Regions from separate parts of the Blautia sp. TM10-2 genome, predicted to be linked through region 2. Evidence: riboswitches for the same ligand, from Rfam matches in the RefSeq annotation. Region 2 holds a riboswitch; each other region holds the start of a gene.

Region 1 (6,148 bases), on a different contig from region 2:
TGGGCCGCCTTCTGAGCTTTTTTTCTTGCACTGAGACGCACCATTGTCCCAGCCATAGCAGTCAGCAGCCATCCAAAAATAAGAAGAACCCAAACAGTAACAACAGGATGCAGACGTATCCAGTCAACAAGTGTAAGCTCTGTTGCTTTGTATGTGGTATACTGTGCTGCAAGATCTTCAACAAGATTTTGGGGCATGGCATACATTGCTTTCGTCAGAATACCAGCCAGCGCATGGTTCTCAGTTGATGAAATTACCATGCGGTAGGTGAATGTAGGCTGTTCCAGCAGAGTATATGTCATGGTGCCCGTAGTGTCACTGTTCACAAACGCCTGTGCCATGTAATAGTAGACGAAGGCAGCATCTGCTTTACCCTCACGGACAGCTTCCATCATTTCCTGTCGGGTACTGCACATCAGTTTTTCTGCACCGGGTGCCATTGCATCTTCAATTGACTTTGATGCTGTCTGGTCAACAGTAGTAACAACATTAATTTTTCCATCAAAGTCACGCCGTGTCACCCTTGCCAGCTGCATCGTAATGAAAGGTGCAGTAATCCCCCATTTTTTCGTCTCAGCATAGTTATCTGTTTCCAGGCGTGCATCGATACTCATATCTGTGGTTTCCGTATTTTTCTGATAAGCAATATACTCATCTCTGGTGGCAGGTGTAAGAAACTCATAGGAAATCCCGGCATAGTCTGCAATTTTCCGGAAGTAATCCGGGATAATACCCTTCATCTCACCATTTTCATTATAAGAATATGGATAACGGGTCGGATCACACAGAACATGAAGCGGGTTGTCCTTGGAATACTGTGAAATAATACTTTTTTCTTTCTCCGTATATTCCAGATTCTTAGTTTCGATGCTTTCATAATTTTTATTATAAAGTGTCGTTTTCCAGTCACCCTCAACTGCATTCATCTGGCCGATTGCATAATTGATCTCATTCAGCAATTCTGTATTACCTTTTTTAACCATGACATAGAAATCGCTGCTGTCAAATTTATCCACGATACGCTCATTGTTTGTTTTTCTCATAGAAGTGGCAGCAATAGCATCAACATTTCCGCTCTGAAGAGCTTCCTCCATCTCTTCTGTCGTATCAAAATAAAATGGATCATATGTAAATCCTTTATTGCCTGCAAAATCCGCAAACTCTTTATCTCGTGAGCTTCCGTTCAAAAGTGCCACACGCATACCGTTGTAAGTACTGTAATTGCCATCCACAATCGTGCTGTTGTCACTGCGGACGGTCAGAATCCCATTATTGGTTCCGATCGGACGTGAAAAATCAAACTTTTCTTCTCTTTCCGGTGTTTTGCGGGGAGATGTTACCATATCAATCTCGCCATCTTCAAGCATCTGCTGCATATCATCCCAGCTCTTATCATATCCGACATATTCGTAATCTACATCCCAATAACGGGCCATCAGCCGAAGAAAATCATAGCCATACCCACTGCGGTTGCCTTCTTCATCCATCACATGATAACCATCCATGGCAAAGAAACCGACTTTGACAGTTTCATGCTGCGAACTGTCCTCGGCTGCATATGCAGTCTGGGGAGAAAATATCATACACACGCATACAAAAGCCAGTAATACTGCCACATATTTCTTTGCTCTCGAAATCATATTAAATCTCCTGTCTGTCTGTCTGTCTGTCTGTCTGTCTGTCTGTCTGTCTGTCAAATATATTTCTCTATACATCTCCTTGTCAACCTCCTGGTTTAATAAAATTGCACTACCGCATCAAATCCATTTGTCACTGTTCAGTGACCTGCGGTTCGGTCCCCCCCACCGGTCTTTATGCTTCTGAACTTGAAGACAGTTTTTCCTGCCTCAATCTTGCTCATATCCAGAACGTCATTGATAATTCCCAACAGATGCTGTGATGAAATATCTATTTTATCTGCATACTCTATAACTTTTGCTTTATTTCCTGCATCATGTCTGATCAAAGATGTGATACCAATGATTGCATTCATAGGTGTACGAGTATCATGCGACATTATTGTTACGTCTATGAAATAATACCGTAAAAAAGCACTGCCAGACAGACAGTGCACGTCATTTCATGCAACTGGCTGCCATTTTACAGGCCCTGTAGCTTTGCGTCCCAGACTTTCATCTGGTTTGCCGATTTCCTTATTATAGCTTTTAGACTTACGCAAAAAACTGATTTTATTATACTATAGTACTCTACTGTACACAAGAAAAACATTACCGTTTTAACGCCCAAAAACATATTGTCATTATACTGTCATTTTTTTAAAAACTTATTCCGTTTTTCAACTTCTATGATATAATGCTTTATTATAAAAACTCCAATGAATAAACTGAGGTGAACCAAGTGAAGAAAAAAACACTTGTGCCTCTTATTATTTTTTTACTGGGCATATGCCTTGTTGGTTTAATTGTATACAAAACAGACACCCATGAAAAAAATCAGAGACACATATTGGCACAATTAAACGCAACCACCTATGGTGAACGCATAAAGAATGAAATTGCAGATGGAATTGGAATTACAGATACTTTGGAACAGATCTTAATCAGTGAAAATGGCGAAATCCATCAGTTTGAGACGATTGCCGGGAATCTTATGTCTGATTCTATTGAAAGCGTGCAGCTCGCTCCTAATGGTGTTGTAACAGATATTTATCCGGCTGAAGGAAATGAGGCAGGTAAGATCGATCTGCTCCATGATAAAGACCGTAAAGAGATTTCCTGTTATGCAAGAGATAACCATGCAACCATTACGCAGGGGCCCTTCGAATTAAAACAGGGCGGTTATGGAATTGCAGTCCGCAATCCAGTCTACCTGAAAGATAAAAGCGGACAAGAGTATTTCTGGGGATTTACCATTGTTATCCTGCGTGTTCCGGATATTTTTTCAGATACAGTCAGTGCACTTTCAAATTTTGGATATGAATACAAAATTTTAAAAACAGACACTCCCTGGAGCGATACTTATAAAGTGGTTTATCAGTCAGATGGTCAAATAGATCATCCGATTTCTTACGCTTTTACAGTAGGGGATGGAACCTGGAAGCTTGAGGTAACTCCTAAAACCGGATGGAGAAATAACACACTACTGATAATTATCAGTGGTATGTTTCTTACTATAAGCCTTCTTCTGTCAGTACTTACCAGGGTATGGCTGGTAGCAAAAGAACACAAGAACAAATATAAAATACTGGCGCGCACAGATTCTCTTACAAATATTTATAATCGCTATGGATTTGATGAATTAGCAGAAAAAATAATTTCTAAAAATCCACAAACACATTTTGTGGCTGCGCTCCTTGATATTGATGACTTTAAGTTTATCAATGATATCTATGGCCATAGTTATGGAGACAAAGCATTAAAGAGTCTGGCAGACAGTATGAAAGCTTTTTTCCCATCCGATGCATTGCTTGGAAGAAATGGTGGTGACGAATTCTGCATTCTTTTACCAAATTGTACCTTTAAGGAAGCAGATAAACAGCTGCAGCAATTCACTAAGCTTCCAAAAACGTTTTCATATCACGGTAAAGAACTCGCATTTTATATATCTCTCGGATATGCAGAATATCCAACATTTGCAGCCAGCCCTTCACAGCTTATGCGCTGTGCAGATGCAGCTCTTTATGAAATAAAACTGCATGGAAAAAACGGATGTATGGCTTACAGAAAAGGTCTCCAGTCAGGAGTCCGCAAACAGCTTGGATTTGCACTGAAGGATATCTCTGAACACCTTCCAGGTGCATTTATCATATATAGAGCAGACAAAGAAGATGATGAGCTCTTTTATGCAAACCACGAATTTCTTCATATGACTGGTTATAAGAGCATGGATGAACTATTCAGGCTTACTCAAAAAAGGTTCCGCAATCTGATCCGACAAGATGAACAACAACAGATTGAAACAAGCATCTGGGAACAGATTGGCACAGGCAATGAAAATGACTATATTCACTTTCATCTTCGAAAAGCTGACGGAACTTATCTTTCCGTGCTTGATCATGGAAGAATCGTAGAAAGCCAACAATACGGAAAAGTATTTTATGTATTGTTCATGGATTGGGAAGATATGCATCTTCGTTACAGTGATAAATTTTCCGAATAAATAAAAAAAACTGCTAAAAAGTTGTGAACCGAACTTCTTAGCAGTTTTTTTACTAATCTACCAGATTGTTTTGTAACGTACTGATCAATTCCTCTATAACAATTGGCTTGGATAAGAAGCCATTCATACCACATTCCAGTGCTTTCTTTTTGTCTTCGTCAAAAGCATTGGCAGTCATGGCAAGGATGGTAATTCCCGCCAGCGCCGGATCCCTAAGGGCACGGATCTGCTTCGTGGCCTCATATCCGTTCATTACCGGCATCTGCACATCCATCAGCACCAGATCATAATTACATGGCTTCGAATTCTTAACTTTCTCCACTGCCTCTGCCCCATTTTCTGCAGTATCAACCATGAAGCCATATTCGTTAAGGATCTCCACCGCAATTTCACGGTTCAGTTCATTGTCTTCCACAAGCAGTATGCACCTGCCTCTGAAATCTGAGCTTGTCTCAGGAAGAACGGGATTCTCCTGCTCAGCCTGATTCTGGCCGATAGCAGCCATCAGGGTATCTCTGATATCTGACATAAAAAGAGGCTTCGCACAGAATGCAGTCACCCCTGCAGCCCTGGCTTCCACTTCGATGTCTGACCAGTCATAAGCAGTCAGGATAATGATCGGCGTATCATCACCAAGACTGCGGATCTGTCTGGTGACCTCAATGCCATTCATATCCGGCAGACGCCAGTCAATAATATAAGCATGGAATGCATCCCCAAGCTCCATAGACTGCCTTGCACGCAGAACAGCCTCCTTACCGGAAAGTGTCCATTCCGAACGCATTCCAACCTTCACAAGCATCTTTGTCACACTGTCACAGGTATTAAAATCGTCATCTACAACCAGAGCCTTAAGGCCCTCCAGCTCTGCAATCTTCTCTATACGGTGATTCTCAGGCTGAGTCCGAAATGGCAGACGGACAATAAATTCTGTGCCTTTCCCCTGCTCTGTCCGGACCTCAATGGTACCACCCATCATATCCACAATATTCTTGGTGATGGCCATGCCAAGTCCTGTGCCCTGGGTTCTGCTCACAGTGGAAGTCCGCTCCCGCTCAAAAGGAGAAAAGATCTTCTGTACAAATTCCTGACTCATGCCGATTCCATTATCCTTTACCCGGATCTCGTATAGTTCACTGCCTTTTACTGTCCCTGGATACTGTTTCAGCCGGACAGATACAGTTCCGCCTGCAGGAGTAAACTTGATTGCATTGGACAGCAGATTCAGCAGCACCTGATTCAAACGTGTCTTGTCGCAATAGACATCCTCATTGGTAACATCCATTGCATCCATATAAAGCTCCAGCTGTTTCGCATGGATCTGCCCGCTAATGATGGTCTTCAGATCATGAAGCACATCCGACAGACTGACCTCCGTTTCTTCCAGATGGATCTTTCCACTCTCAATCCGGCTCATATCCAGGATATCATTGATCAGTGAAAGCAGATGTTTACTGGAGGAAAGGATTTTGCTCAGATAATCTCTGACTTTTTTCTGATTATCAATATTACTTACAGCCAGTGTGGTAAAGCCGATGATCGCATTCATTGGTGTCCGGATATCGTGAGACATATTGGAAAGGAAAGTACTCTTAGCCCTGTTTGCTGTCTCCGCCGCACGGACTGCCTCAGAAAGTGCCTGATTCATTTTCCAGTCAGCAGTACGGTCTGACATAACCAGGATGTATTTCTTTTTCCCATTTACCTCACTGCCCATTGCAATATTATGGAACCCGCGTTTTTCCCCTGTTTTCTGATGAACATATTCAAAATCCCATTCTCTTTGTTCATTCACCTGGATTTCCTCAAAATAATTTTCCTCCGGATTTTCATGTTCCTCTGGATGCAGTTTTCCCAGAACACGAATATCTTTGCGAATCTGTTCTACCGTAATACCAAGCAGTTTTTCCGCATTTGGGCTTATATAGTCTGCCTGATATGTTTTTGCATCCAGCATCAGAAAAACGTCATCCACATTCATTGACAGCTTTTGAAAAAGCTCGTCTCTGTACCGGATCTGTGTGTCCTT
Region 2 (6,148 bases):
ACTGTAAGAATGGTCTTGATCAGCTGCTGAAGTCCTTTCACCGGCAGATATGCGGCCTGTACAGGTATCAGCACGGAATCGGAAGAGACCAGTGCATTGATTGTCATCATACCAAGACTTGGCATACAGTCGATCAGGATATAATCGTATCGGCCTCTTATCGCATCGATATATTCCTTCATGATCATTTCTCTGCTCATAACATTTCCCATCGTTACTTCCAGGGCAGAAAGCTCAATATTTGCCGGAAGTAGATCTACATTTTCCTGGTGATGTAAGATACCATCTTCCAGAGAGATTTCTTCTTCGTTAATGACATCCATCATAATCGTTGCCAGTGTGATGCGAAGATCATCCGGTTCCTCATATCCAAGACTTGCGGTTAAACTTCCCTGTGGATCCGCGTCGATCAGCAACACTTTCTTACCTTCTCTTGCCAGTCCAATGCCTACATTTACGGTTGTGGTGGTCTTTCCGACGCCACCTTTCTGGTTTACTACGGATATAACTTTACACATGATTTCTTCCTCCTTTAACTATCCCATGATTCTTTTTTCCATAATTTCAACAGTGCCAGTATTTCCCGTTTCATCATTGCCGGTGTATAAGAATTTGGAAAATACTTGTGCAACTGCTCGTTTGTGAATGCCACTCTTGTGATCTCACCCTTTTTCACTTCACACATGATCTCTTCCATCTTTTCCAGTGACAACTGTTTTTCTTTACTCAGTTGCCGGATCCTCTGGGCCTGTGAGAGTGATGGGATTGCCTGTGCATACTCCATTGCTACAAGCAGTTCTCTTTGTTCTTTTTCACTTAATGCAGCTATCTCTACAGCCGGACAAAAAGAAATGATCTCATCATCCAGTTTCTGCAACATTTCCGGTATCAGTTTTGTCAGTGAGATATAACGCTGCACTTGTTTTGGGCTATCACCACAATCTTCACTGATGATTTCTATTGCCCGCTTTCTTGGTGTTTTGTGGTCAACTTGGCTCTTTTTTCGACCACTTTTTCTTTTTAATACGTCATTCTTCAGTTTGTAAGCAAAAGCTTTTTCACTGTAGCTGATCCGTTCTCTGTGAAGATTGGAATCTACCATGCTCAAGATGGAATCATCTTCACTTAATACCCGGATGATTACCGGTACTTTACGGTATCCCAGTTTCTCCGCAGCATGTTTTCTTCTGTGGCCGGATATGATCTCATAGTATCCATCCGGTACCGGTCTGACGATCAGCGGATTTAATATTCCATACTTTTCAATGCTTTCCTGCAGAAGAAACATTTCCTTATCATCCTTCACCTGAAACGGATGCTCTTTGAACGGTCGAAGACGCTCAATCTCAATTTCTATGATTCTTTCTTCGTTTTCTTCTGATTGTCTGTTTGGTTCAGTCATCTTGACTCCTTTCCTCCAGGATTCAGGAAATAAAAAATGCCTGCCTGGAACTTTTATAGATAGTAAAGTTCCAAACAGACATTGCTGTTTGACCATTAGCTGTAGCTAATAGAATTGAATACTGTTTCAGCTAATTCATGTTTGCAGGTTTGGGAGAGATTGTTTCTTTTCCCGCCTTTTCTCTGATTTACATCCCCGAATAAGGGGTGACAACAGAGCGGAACCCAAATGTTAGCTGAACTTCCTAAAACCCATGTTTGCAAACCGGTAATTTTGATTAGCTGTCAGCTAACAAAAATCAGATTGCGTTAGCTGGAAATTGATCATTTTGAATGGAATTTCGTGTCACGAACGTGATTTGAAAATAACAAAAGCGTTCGTTGTCAGCTAATCCAGCTAACATTTTCGAACGCTTTGAAGCCCGTCGCCAAGAGGATTTGAACCTCCGACCCCTCGCTTAGGAGGCGAGTGCTCTATCCAGCTGAGCTATGACGACACATGCCGCAAACCCTTGATTTTACTGGGTTTCTGGGATTTTTCCCTTCGGCCATATATAAGATTATCAACTCTTTTTTGAGTTGTCAATCTACAGATTTTTTTGAGTTGGTAACATTAGAACGTTCCCCAATTTGGTGAATGCTTTGTTGTCACCTTTGGCATTTTTCAGAATAGATTCGAACTGAAAGTTGTTTTTCATTTTTTCCCTTTGGGGAATGCCTCGGCTTTCTCTTAGGAGGCGTGTGCTCTATCCAGCTGAGCTACTGAGACATTTTTAAGATTTATGCAATTTTCATTGCTCGAAGGAATCGAACAATCTGCCGCTTAGGAGGCGGTCGCTCTATCCAGCTGAGCTACGGAAACATCTTTAAAATCTATTCAATTTTAGTCTTAAACTTACTCAATGTCAATCGCCTTTGCCCGAAAGGCGGTCGTTATAACATATTCTTAGGAGGCGAGTGCTCTATCCAGCTGAGCTATGACGACACATGCCGCAAACCCTTGATTTTACTGGGTTTCTGGGATTTTTCCCTTCGGCCATATATAAGATTATCAACTCTTTTTCGAGTTGTCAATCTACAGATTTTTTTACTTTGGTAACATTAGAACGTTCCCCAAATTGGGGAATGCTTTGTTGTCACCTTTGGCATTTTTCAGAATAGATTCGAACTGAAAGTTGTTTTTCATTTTTTCCCTTTGGGGAATGCCTCGGCTTTCTCTTAGGAGGGGGACGCTCTATCCTGCTGAGCTACAGAAACAAGAATTATAAATGTTTCAGCCAGGTCAGAAACAAAAATATTATACTATATTTTTGCTGCTTTTTCAAGACGAAACACATACTTGCGATTCCGCAGTTTACTTCAGGAATTTTCCATTGTGAGTACCTGATAAATTCTCTTATAGGCTTTTTCATAGGTCCAGCAGCCTTCGACATTGTTGTAGTATTCATTATTTTTTTCGACAACATATTCTAAATCGTTTTCTGTTATGAGTCTGTATTTCATCGTACACCTCCAATGTTAAAAACAGTAATCTGCCAAAATCCAGAGGTCATTATATCATATTCCGATGGGAAAGGAGAAGAGAGTCTTACAGCAATGAATTAAAATAAAAAAAGAATCTCGGCAAAGCAGTCGAAAGGCTGTGACGCAAAGCTACAGGGCCTGTAAAATGGCAGCCAGCTGCGTAAATATGGAACATTTCGGTGATGGATGGCATCGAGGCGACGAAAAAAATTCGAAACAGTGTGCGTGAGGACAATGATGTTCCGATTTTTGCGATGACAGCAAATACCTTTGCAACGGACCGCAAGCGGTGCGCGGACGCGGGCATATTCCGAAACCGGTGAATTTAAAAGAGATTCAGACGACGCTGGACGAGAAAGTGCGGACGGCATGCGCCGGATAACGGGACGGATTAATAACAGAAAAATTTGGAGAAGGGGCTCTACTGCTTTGGATTGCAGTGGAGCCTTTTTATGGTGTATCATAGGAAGTAAAAGAAAACAGGGGAGAATCACGGAATGGAAATTGCAGAAAATATCACATGGACCGAGGAACTGGAAAGGCTGGATGTGCTTCTTTCGCAGGGGCAGTTCGAGCTGCTGCTTCCGGGTGAGCGGTACGGTGGAGGAGAAAAGGAGATCTGGCTTGTCTATCTGATGAACGATGCGGCAGAGAGCTTTCTCGTTTTTCATGACGCGGAGCTGACGGGAACGTATCAGAAGGAATACGAGGGAGAAATAGATGCTGCACTGGAAAAAGACGGGGAGCAGTACGTTCTGATCGTGCGGCAGGGAGAGACGGTGTGCACGCTGTTTTTCAGCCGCCTTTCACTGGAAGTGCATCTGTTTGATTACGGAAAAACGGGTCATTTCTGGGTGGACGGATACGAGTATCTGCGGCAGATTGAGTTCCGTATTGCGATCCTGCGGGACAAGCTGGAATACCTCGGCGAGGCGTTCTGCACCGAGGAAGAAATGCGTCTGGCATCGCTGGCCAATTTCCCGCCGCTCAATTTCTGCTGCTACCCGGCCGTGCCGGATCAGTATCTCGTACCGTCATGCCCGTGGTGGGAAGCGACGGAAGAGGCAATTACGGAGATGAAAAAACTGGCATCGGAGGCAGGCGATAAAGTGCTGCTGTGGTATCTTGCACTTTATGAAAAATGGCAGGGAAAACTCCTCGCAAAACAGATCGCAAAACTGCTGCATACGAGCCGCCACGCGAAAGTCGTGGATTTACTGGAAAAAAAACTGGCCCGCGAAGCACAGAATTATCCGAAACGACGCTTCACCGGCGAAGAAGGAACCCAGATCCGAAAAATCCAGGAGCAGGCAATGAAACGGAAAAAGATACTGGAAGCCGAAGGAAAACGCGCATCATTGCTGCGCGAGGAGCCATTCTTTTATGCACGGGATTCGGTGGAATATAAGGTCCATCTGATGATCTGGGGAACGAGAGGGAAAGAGCGGGTTGTGGAGGTTGAGACGTTTAAAATTTCCAGAACGCAACGGCAATGATCAGCTCCTTTACGGATGAGCCGGAAGTGATTCAGTTTTAATACCAGTAGACAAGAAGTCCCCCGCTTCTAAAGTGGTGGGATGAATTGTTAAAAGAAACATAACGGCAGTGGCGGGCGGAGAGAAATCGGTATCCTCCACAGACATGAGGCAAGTCACAGTCGAACTATTTTCGACATGTCAGACTCCGTGAAAATACCGACTGTGAATTGAAACAAGGGATAAGGTAAAATAGAAAGCGCTTATTTGAGGCGGGAATGAAATCTCAAATAAGCGCTTTTTCTATACGCTGCCGCCAAGTCAGGCTGCGGGCAGTTTATAATATTTCGATGTATGCTGGCGGTAGAGCAGCAGCAATCCGCGGATGCAGAGCTCGATAGCCATGGCGATCCACATGCCGCGCAGGCCGAGCGGGGTGATGAGAAGCACCGCGAGACCGAGGCGGATGACCCAGATGCTGCCAAGGTTCAGAAGGCTTGGCACAAACGTATCGCCTGTTCCGCGGAGGGCTCCGGCGGCAACGATGGAAGCGCCGAAAAACGGCTCGGCGAGCAGTTCGATGCGGAGTACCTCGGCGGCAAACGAGCGCACCTGCGGGTCAGGAGTCAGAATGCTAAAGACGAACGGACAGAAGATCATCATCAGACCTCCAGTGATGGCCATCAGGACTGCGCCCATGGCAATGCAGATATTTCCGTAGCGTTTCGCCAGCTTGTAATTTCCGGCGCCGTAGCTTCTGCCGACGAGCGTTGTCGCGGCGGAACCGATGCCGTAGCCTGGCATGTAGCAGAGGCCTTCGGCGGTGACGGCGAACGAATTGGCCGCAATCGCAATGGAGCCGAGCGGGGCAATCAGCATGGTGGCAGCAACCATGGCGCTGTTCATCGCGATTTCCTGTACGGCAACCGGCACACCGATTTTGAATGCAGTTTTCAGAATTTTCGTATCAAAAACCGTTTTTTCCTTCCGGCGGAGACGCAGCCGCGGATTGCGGACACAACAGAACCAGGCACCCGTGAGGCTGATGACGGCGCAGGCCAGCATCGTTCCCATACCGGCACCCATGACACCGAAAACCGGAATCAAAAGAGCATTGAAAATGATATCGAGCACGCACATGACGGCATTTAAAATACTGGGCGTCACCATATCACCGCTGCACTGCAGGAAGGACGACATCAGCGAGTTGAGCTGGGAAAACGGAAGCATGATGGCAAACATCATAAAATAGAGCGTGGCATTCCGCCGGATCTCCTGCGCACCGCCGAGCCACCCCGGCAGCGGATGACTGATCAGAAGCCCGATCAGGCACAAAACAGCCGACACAACAAGCGCGGACGCGATGCCATGCCGCACAACATCCCTTGCCTTCTTGTCATGATTTCCCCCGATCTGATGCGCTACCTGAACAGAAAAACCGGCTGAAACCGCATAAATCGTACCGCTGAGGAGCCACGTCGTCGACGAAACCAGTCCGATCGCCGCCGAAGCATTCGCCCCAAGCGCGCCGACCATCGCGGAATCAATGTATTGCATCGCAATCGTAGTAATCTGTGTAAGAATCGCAGGCAGACTTAATCGCCCGACCTGCTGAATCTGCGGTTTCAGTTCAGTCCAGTTTATTCTATTCATCATTTTCTCCAGAACATGTATTTTATCGTATGGTTTTTCTTAAGAATGTAAAGATAAATGCGTATTTTACGCTAACATGTTTTGAAGAAAGTGTC
Region 3 (6,148 bases), on a different contig from region 2:
TTCTTCTGATCATAATCAAGACGCACCAGTTTTCCAATATTGTATCCGTTCTTTAAGTCCAGCAGAAGTTTACTTGGCATATCAATCCGCATTTTTGTTCCACCTGCTGATATTGCCTGACCATTTTCCTGAAGGAATATAAGAGTACTTTCCGATTCTTTTTCCCATGCTTCAAAGAAATTTTTGTTCGTATCCGTTTCAAGAGACAGTTCCCTCTCATGAAGTAAGAATTCCTCAACCAACTGCAGCTGGCTGTAGTATCCACTCACCTGAAGATCATAGGTCTGCTGTATCTGTTCAACAACAGCTCCCATACTGCTTTTTCCATTTTCGCTGATATACTTATTAGACTTACTTATAAGATACTTGATACAAACTAAGCTTAAAAGAATCATAAGTAGTATAAGCAACAGCCTTGTTATTTTTTTTCTTTTGTTTACCTTTTGTTCTATCTCCACTTTTACTGTTCAACCTCTATATAGTCTTCCGGTGCTGACGGCTGCTGTCCATTTGACATTGCTTCGGTCCATGCACTTGATAATGTTGTATCTTTAAGCTGCTCAATCTCACATTTCAGATTTATTTTTTTCAAAACAGACATTGTGGTGTCTGTAAGAAGAATCGAGTATTCCTTTTCTTTGTCTATTTTCTTATCATTAACTGTTAAGTCCTTTAACGAAAATCCACTTTCCTCTTGATTGACGATCATTTTCATACCGGATGCAATTGGTAATTCGTATTTATTGGTTACGTAAAAATTCTCATCAGCATCAGCAAGATAATTTTCCACGAGTTCATAAACCTGTTTACCATTGATTTTTGCAACATATAATGGTGTATCTGAACTCTTCGCTGTCATCATGCCAACCCGGCTGCTGGTGCATTCTCCTTTGTACATAGAAGAAGTGAAATAATAATATGGTGCCAGAGCCAGCTGTGCATCATTTTCTTCTCTGATCGTAGTTAAAATGGAAGATGCTGCATCACGGCCATTTCTATCGTTCAGTGAAATGGAATATTCATTTTCAAAATTCACCGTTGCTTTTTCTTCTGGATCTTTACGATTCATTACACTGCGAAAAGTATCATAAGCCTGTATTTCATCCATTTCCCCTGACAGTAATCCGTGAACAGCCTCAAGACTTGCATCAAATGATTTTTGGGCGGAATATCGGATATAAACAGCATTATTATTAATTTCCTCTTCCAGTCCAGGCACATCCTGCATCATGGTTGGAACATCTGTATTCAATGAAATAACACCGCTTCCATCCGCAATCAGCTTTTGCCCCTCTTCTGAAATCATACAATCCAGCACATCCAGCGCAGTATCCAGTTTCTCCCGGTCTTTTTCCAGGTTTTTGTTAAATGCAATGTTTAAGGACGGAGTCATGTACACATAGGATTCATCCGATGTCTGTGAAAAGTAAGGAATACGGATCAGCTCCGCATCCATCTGTTTCTGCAGCTGCTGCATAACCGTCGGATGTCCATGAAACATTGCTGATTTTCCTTCGACAAACATCTGGGTTCCTGTATTGATATCAATATTGATATCTTCTTTACCAAAATGCGAGTCCTTAAGAAACTGACTGGTTTCTGAAAAAATACGTTTCCATAATACATCATCAAACTTTACTTCATCCGCTGCAGTCTCTGCACCGTTTCGCCATTCAATACCATCCAGGCTTGTAAACTCACCGATTGCTGCAGCCTGGATGATTTCATTATTAGACCAGTCTTCACCAAGATCCATGGAATACGGTTTTATGCCATTATCATAAAACTGCTGACATGCCTGTACATATTCCTCATAATTTTCTGGAATCTTTACGCCATACTGATCAAACAGTGTTTTGTTGGCAATGATCGTCTGCGGAATACCACAGATTGGCAGCCACTGGATTTCATCCTCCGCATTCTTATAATATTGCACCGCATAAGAATAATACTTGGAAACAACATCATAAGAAGCAAAATCCATAAGATAAGGCTGTAAGTCCTGTGCATCTGTTCCAGAAAATCGACGTACTGTTATAATATCCGGTAATTCATCATGTTCTTTAAAATAACTGTATAAATCGGTATCATTGTTACCTATAATAAATTCAATATCCTGATCTGGAAACTGTTCATGGATATAGGGTGCAATATTTTTCATCAAACGATTTTCCCACAGATAAACGGTAAGATGATCATCATTTATAGATACTTCTTTCTTTGACTGTCCACATCCAGACAAGACAGCAGATGCTACAAGTACACCTGACACCACTGCTATCAGACAACGTTTTGCCTTTTTCATACTTTTATTTTCCTCATTCTTTCCTGATAAAATCATTATTGTTACGTCTATGAAATAACACCGTAAAAAAGCACCGTCAGACAGACAGTGCACCTCATTTTATGCAACTGGCTGCCATTTTAAAGGCCCTGTAGCTTTGCGTCCCAGACTTTCATCTGGTTTGCCAATTTCCTTATTATAGCTTTAATCTTATGTAAAAAACTGATTTTATTATACTTTAGTGTTCTACTATACACAAGAAAAAAATTAACATTTTAACGTTCAAAAACAAAAAAAGAACAGCCGATACATATACTCGAACTGTTCTCTTACTTCCGAAGTCCACGCAGCATTGACATTACTGTTTCCTGCTCATTTGTACTCAGATCATTCCATATCCCTAGAACTTCTTTCTGTTTTTCTGTCAGATTCTCTGAATTATCTTCTCGAAAAAACTGCGATAATGTCACGCCCAAAGCTACACATATTTTTTCAAGTGTGATCAGCGACGGCAGGTTTTCCTGCTCTGGTTCATATGGTACTTACAATTCCACGTTGTATGTGATAAACTATTATTGTCCATTTAGACTACCTTTACAATCCTTTTTACAGCAAGTATACTTATTATATCGAAAAAATAATATGAAAATATCTGCAGAAATTATTAAGATATTGCCAAAACATAGAAAACAAATCACGGAGATAACAGAAACCACACTTCCCATCAGACAGATCGTCCTGCAGACCGGCTTCAGCCAGCAGTCCTATTTCGGAAAATGTTTCCGTGAAAAAATGAACTGCTCCCCACGGGAATACCGCAAGAACAGAACCGAATGCCGCTTTGTATAAAATGGCATCCGGTTCTGTTCTTTTTATTTCGCTGCGGCACTTGCCCAAAACGCTCTATTTCTTCCCGCAACCCATTTATTTTCTTTCACACAGTAGCTTCCTCTTAAACGAATATCTTCTGAAGAACTTCCGACCTCTACTGCATATCGTCCTTTTTCCACTTTCCAGTGCATATCAATGTCCAGAAAAGCCATTTGATCCGTTTTCACCTCAAAGCATACCGTTTTCTTTTCGCCCTTTCGCAGGTGAATGCGCTTAAAACCTGCCAGTTCTTTTACTGGTCTTGTCAGGCTGGCATATTCATCTCGTAAATAAAGCTGGACAACCTCATCTCCTTCACAGCTTCCCGTGTTCTCAACAGCGCAGGAGATCTGAACCGTATCTGCTGCCTTTTCATTTCCCATCGAGATATGTAAATCCGAATATGTAAATGTTGTATACGACAGTCCGTATCCAAAATAATATCTCGGTCTGTGCGGCATATTCACATAATTGGCAAAACCGATACTGCCGCTCTGATCCCAGGAGGAACCATATGGATGATTGTAATAAACCGGAAGCTGTCCCACTCCATAAGCAACGGTAACCGGAAGTTTTCCTCCCGGATTATATATTCCGGTTAAAATATCAACTACTGCTTCTGCTCCTGTTTCTGATGGACTCCATGCTTCCAGAATAGCATCTAAATATTCCTCTGCAGCATCACTGGAAATCGGTCTTCCATCAAAGTGAACGCCAACCAATGGTTTTCCAAGCTGCGCAGCCTTGCGAATAAATGCATCCTGACATTTTGGAAGGTTAATATCAGTACTGTCAATTCCTTCTCCCATTGATGCCATGGAACACGTTCCGTGCTTACCGCCAAGCGTCAGTATCACAATGTCTGCCTGCTTTGCTGCCTGCAGCGCTTCTTCAAAATGACTTTCGTCGTTTCCTGCAATCGGATAGCCATATGCATATAAAATCTCACTTTCCGGAAAGCGGATTTGGAATTCTTCATACAGATTTCTGCATTGCGGTTTCTGTCTTTTCAGGATCTGATCAAACTGCTCTGTCTCATCAGACTGAATATTGGTTCCCGGAACCGTAATAATCTCATCTGCATCTGCCTGTACAACTCCGCTTACACCTGCAATAGAATTGGCAATCGCATAGGTAGACTCCATCATACACATATGTGTGTATCCACCAAACATTTTTCTGGCATACCCGGCATGCGGTCCGATCACCGCGATTTTTTTCCCTTTTGCCGCAATCGGCAATACGCCGTCATTTTTCAGCAATACCATGGATTCTCTGGCCGACCGCAGGGAAGTGTTCCTGTCTGCTTCCTGCATTACAAGAGCATGAAGCTCTTTTCCTTCCAGCGCATAGGGATTTTCAAATAAGCCCATTCTGAATTTTCCCTCCAGAACCCGCAAAACCGCTGTATCCAAAATATGGATATCCAGTTTTCCACTTGAAAACATCTCTTTTAATTTCTCATTATAGCCAGTACAGGACGGCATCTCGATATCCATTCCCGCATGAAGACACATCGCACCGGCTTCTTCAAATGTTTCTCCAATATGATGTACACTATGCGCATTTCCCACTGCACCGTAATCGCTGATGCACATGCCGTCAAATCCCATTTTTTCCCGAAGCAGTTTCGTAAGCATGTTATGAGAAGCAGATACATCTTCTCCATTCACAGCGCAATAACAAGGCATAATACCTTTCAGATCTGACTCTGTGATTGCTGCCTGGAAAGGTTTTGCAAACACTTCTTCTAAAAGTCGCGTCGGCGTTTCGCTGTGTGTTCCATGAATTCCACCCTGCGAATTATGAAAAGCCACAAAATGTTTTGCCACACTTTCTGCTTTTCTTGAAGCAACTGTATTCTTTTGTATTCCTTTCGTATACGCTGCCCCCATCGCACTTACAAGGGAAGCATCTTCTCCATAACTTTCTCCAAAACGGCCCATACGCGGATCTCTTGCCACATCCAGAACCGGTGCCAGTATATGGGTAATACCACAGGCCGTTTCCTGTCTGCTCACAATTTCTGCAATCTGTTCTTCCAGCTTGGGATCAAAGCTTGCTCCCCTGCCAATCCCAGACGGAAAACTGGTGGAGTCCTGAATGAAGGCCCCGCACAATCCTTCCATATGAAAGATTGCCGGTATTCGATGGGCACTGTTTTCCATCACAATCTTCTGCACTTTTCTCTGCCATGCAGCCACTTCATCAAGTGTCTCCATCCTGCGCATTTCCAGCGTGCTTACTTCTCCCATTCCGTATTTTGTCTCCTGCTGAATTTTTTCAAAGTTATAGGCATCCTGATCAAAAGGAAAAACACAGTTAATCTGTGCCATCTTTTCATCAAGGCTCATTTCTTTGAGCAGAAGAGAGGCTCTTTCTTTGGCACCCAGTGTATGATCCCTATATGATTTCATTTAAATACGCTCCCCTTTCTCAAATAACTTCAGAACATGTAACAATCTTGCAACACTCCTTTCCAGATCTTTTCTGGTAATCCGTCTCTCCTGATAGGCCTGCAAAATCTGCCGGATCACCGGCGGGCCACCCGGCATCACAATATCATTTCCCGCTGCCACAGCATCGCCGCCATCTGCGACAATATCCATATCGCCCCAGTCAGTAACGACAACACCATCAAAGTTCCATTCTTCCCGTAAAATATGCGTACACAAATCTCGATTTCCAGCTGCAAGAACCCCATTAATTTTATTAAACGATGTCATAATAAAGGATACTCCGGCATCTCGAACCAACATTTCAAAAGGTTTCAGATAAAGTTCCCGCAATGCACGTTCCGTAAGGATGGAATCTACCGCATCGTACCGCTTCTTCGCACTTCCTCTTCGATACGTTTCCTGTTCATTCACGGCAAAATGTTTGGGGCAGACGCGGACAGGATGATTTTCCTGAACGCCCTTTGTAATCTGGACCGCACAGATTCCGGTCAGATAAGGATCCTCCGAAAAATATTCAAAATTTCGCCCGCAAAGC

What was found. A riboswitch is a leader RNA that binds a small molecule or an ion and turns the genes downstream of it on or off. The one in region 2 is predicted to bind cyclic di-GMP.
Region 1: another riboswitch for cyclic di-GMP. It lies ahead of DXD92_RS17140 (sensor histidine kinase); the one in region 2 lies ahead of DXD92_RS10415 (response regulator).
Region 3: another riboswitch for cyclic di-GMP. It lies ahead of DXD92_RS17175 (ABC transporter substrate-binding protein); the one in region 2 lies ahead of DXD92_RS10415 (response regulator).

What each region holds. Positions count from the first base shown of each region.
Region 1 is NZ_QUJZ01000020.1:17,678-23,825, forward strand. It holds gene DXD92_RS17135 (transporter substrate-binding domain-containing protein) at 1-1,640, opposite strand, end outside; partial or broken gene DXD92_RS17140 (sensor histidine kinase) at 1,823-2,017, opposite strand; cyclic di-GMP riboswitch class I at 2,081-2,156, opposite strand; gene DXD92_RS17145 (diguanylate cyclase domain-containing protein) at 2,359-4,119, shown strand; gene DXD92_RS17150 (hybrid sensor histidine kinase/response regulator) at 4,172-6,148, opposite strand, start outside.
Region 2 is NZ_QUJZ01000009.1:71,061-77,208, reverse strand. It holds gene DXD92_RS10435 (ParA family protein) at 1-518, opposite strand, end outside; gene DXD92_RS10430 (ParB/RepB/Spo0J family partition protein) at 533-1,498, opposite strand; tRNA gene DXD92_RS10420 (tRNA-Arg) at 1,825-1,898, opposite strand; gene DXD92_RS18560 (hypothetical protein) at 2,761-2,904, opposite strand; cyclic di-GMP riboswitch class I at 3,014-3,089, shown strand; gene DXD92_RS10415 (response regulator) at 3,108-3,248, shown strand; gene DXD92_RS10410 (DUF3878 family protein) at 3,423-4,421, shown strand; gene DXD92_RS10405 (MATE family efflux transporter) at 4,722-6,053, opposite strand.
Region 3 is NZ_QUJZ01000020.1:31,571-37,718, forward strand. It holds gene DXD92_RS17170 (ATP-binding protein) at 1-314, opposite strand, end outside; gene DXD92_RS17175 (ABC transporter substrate-binding protein) at 461-2,305, opposite strand; cyclic di-GMP riboswitch class I at 2,405-2,480, opposite strand; gene DXD92_RS19775 (helix-turn-helix domain-containing protein) at 2,927-3,133, shown strand; gene DXD92_RS17190 (glycoside hydrolase family 3 N-terminal domain-containing protein) at 3,157-5,571, opposite strand; gene DXD92_RS17195 (glycoside hydrolase family 3 protein) at 5,572-6,148, opposite strand, start outside.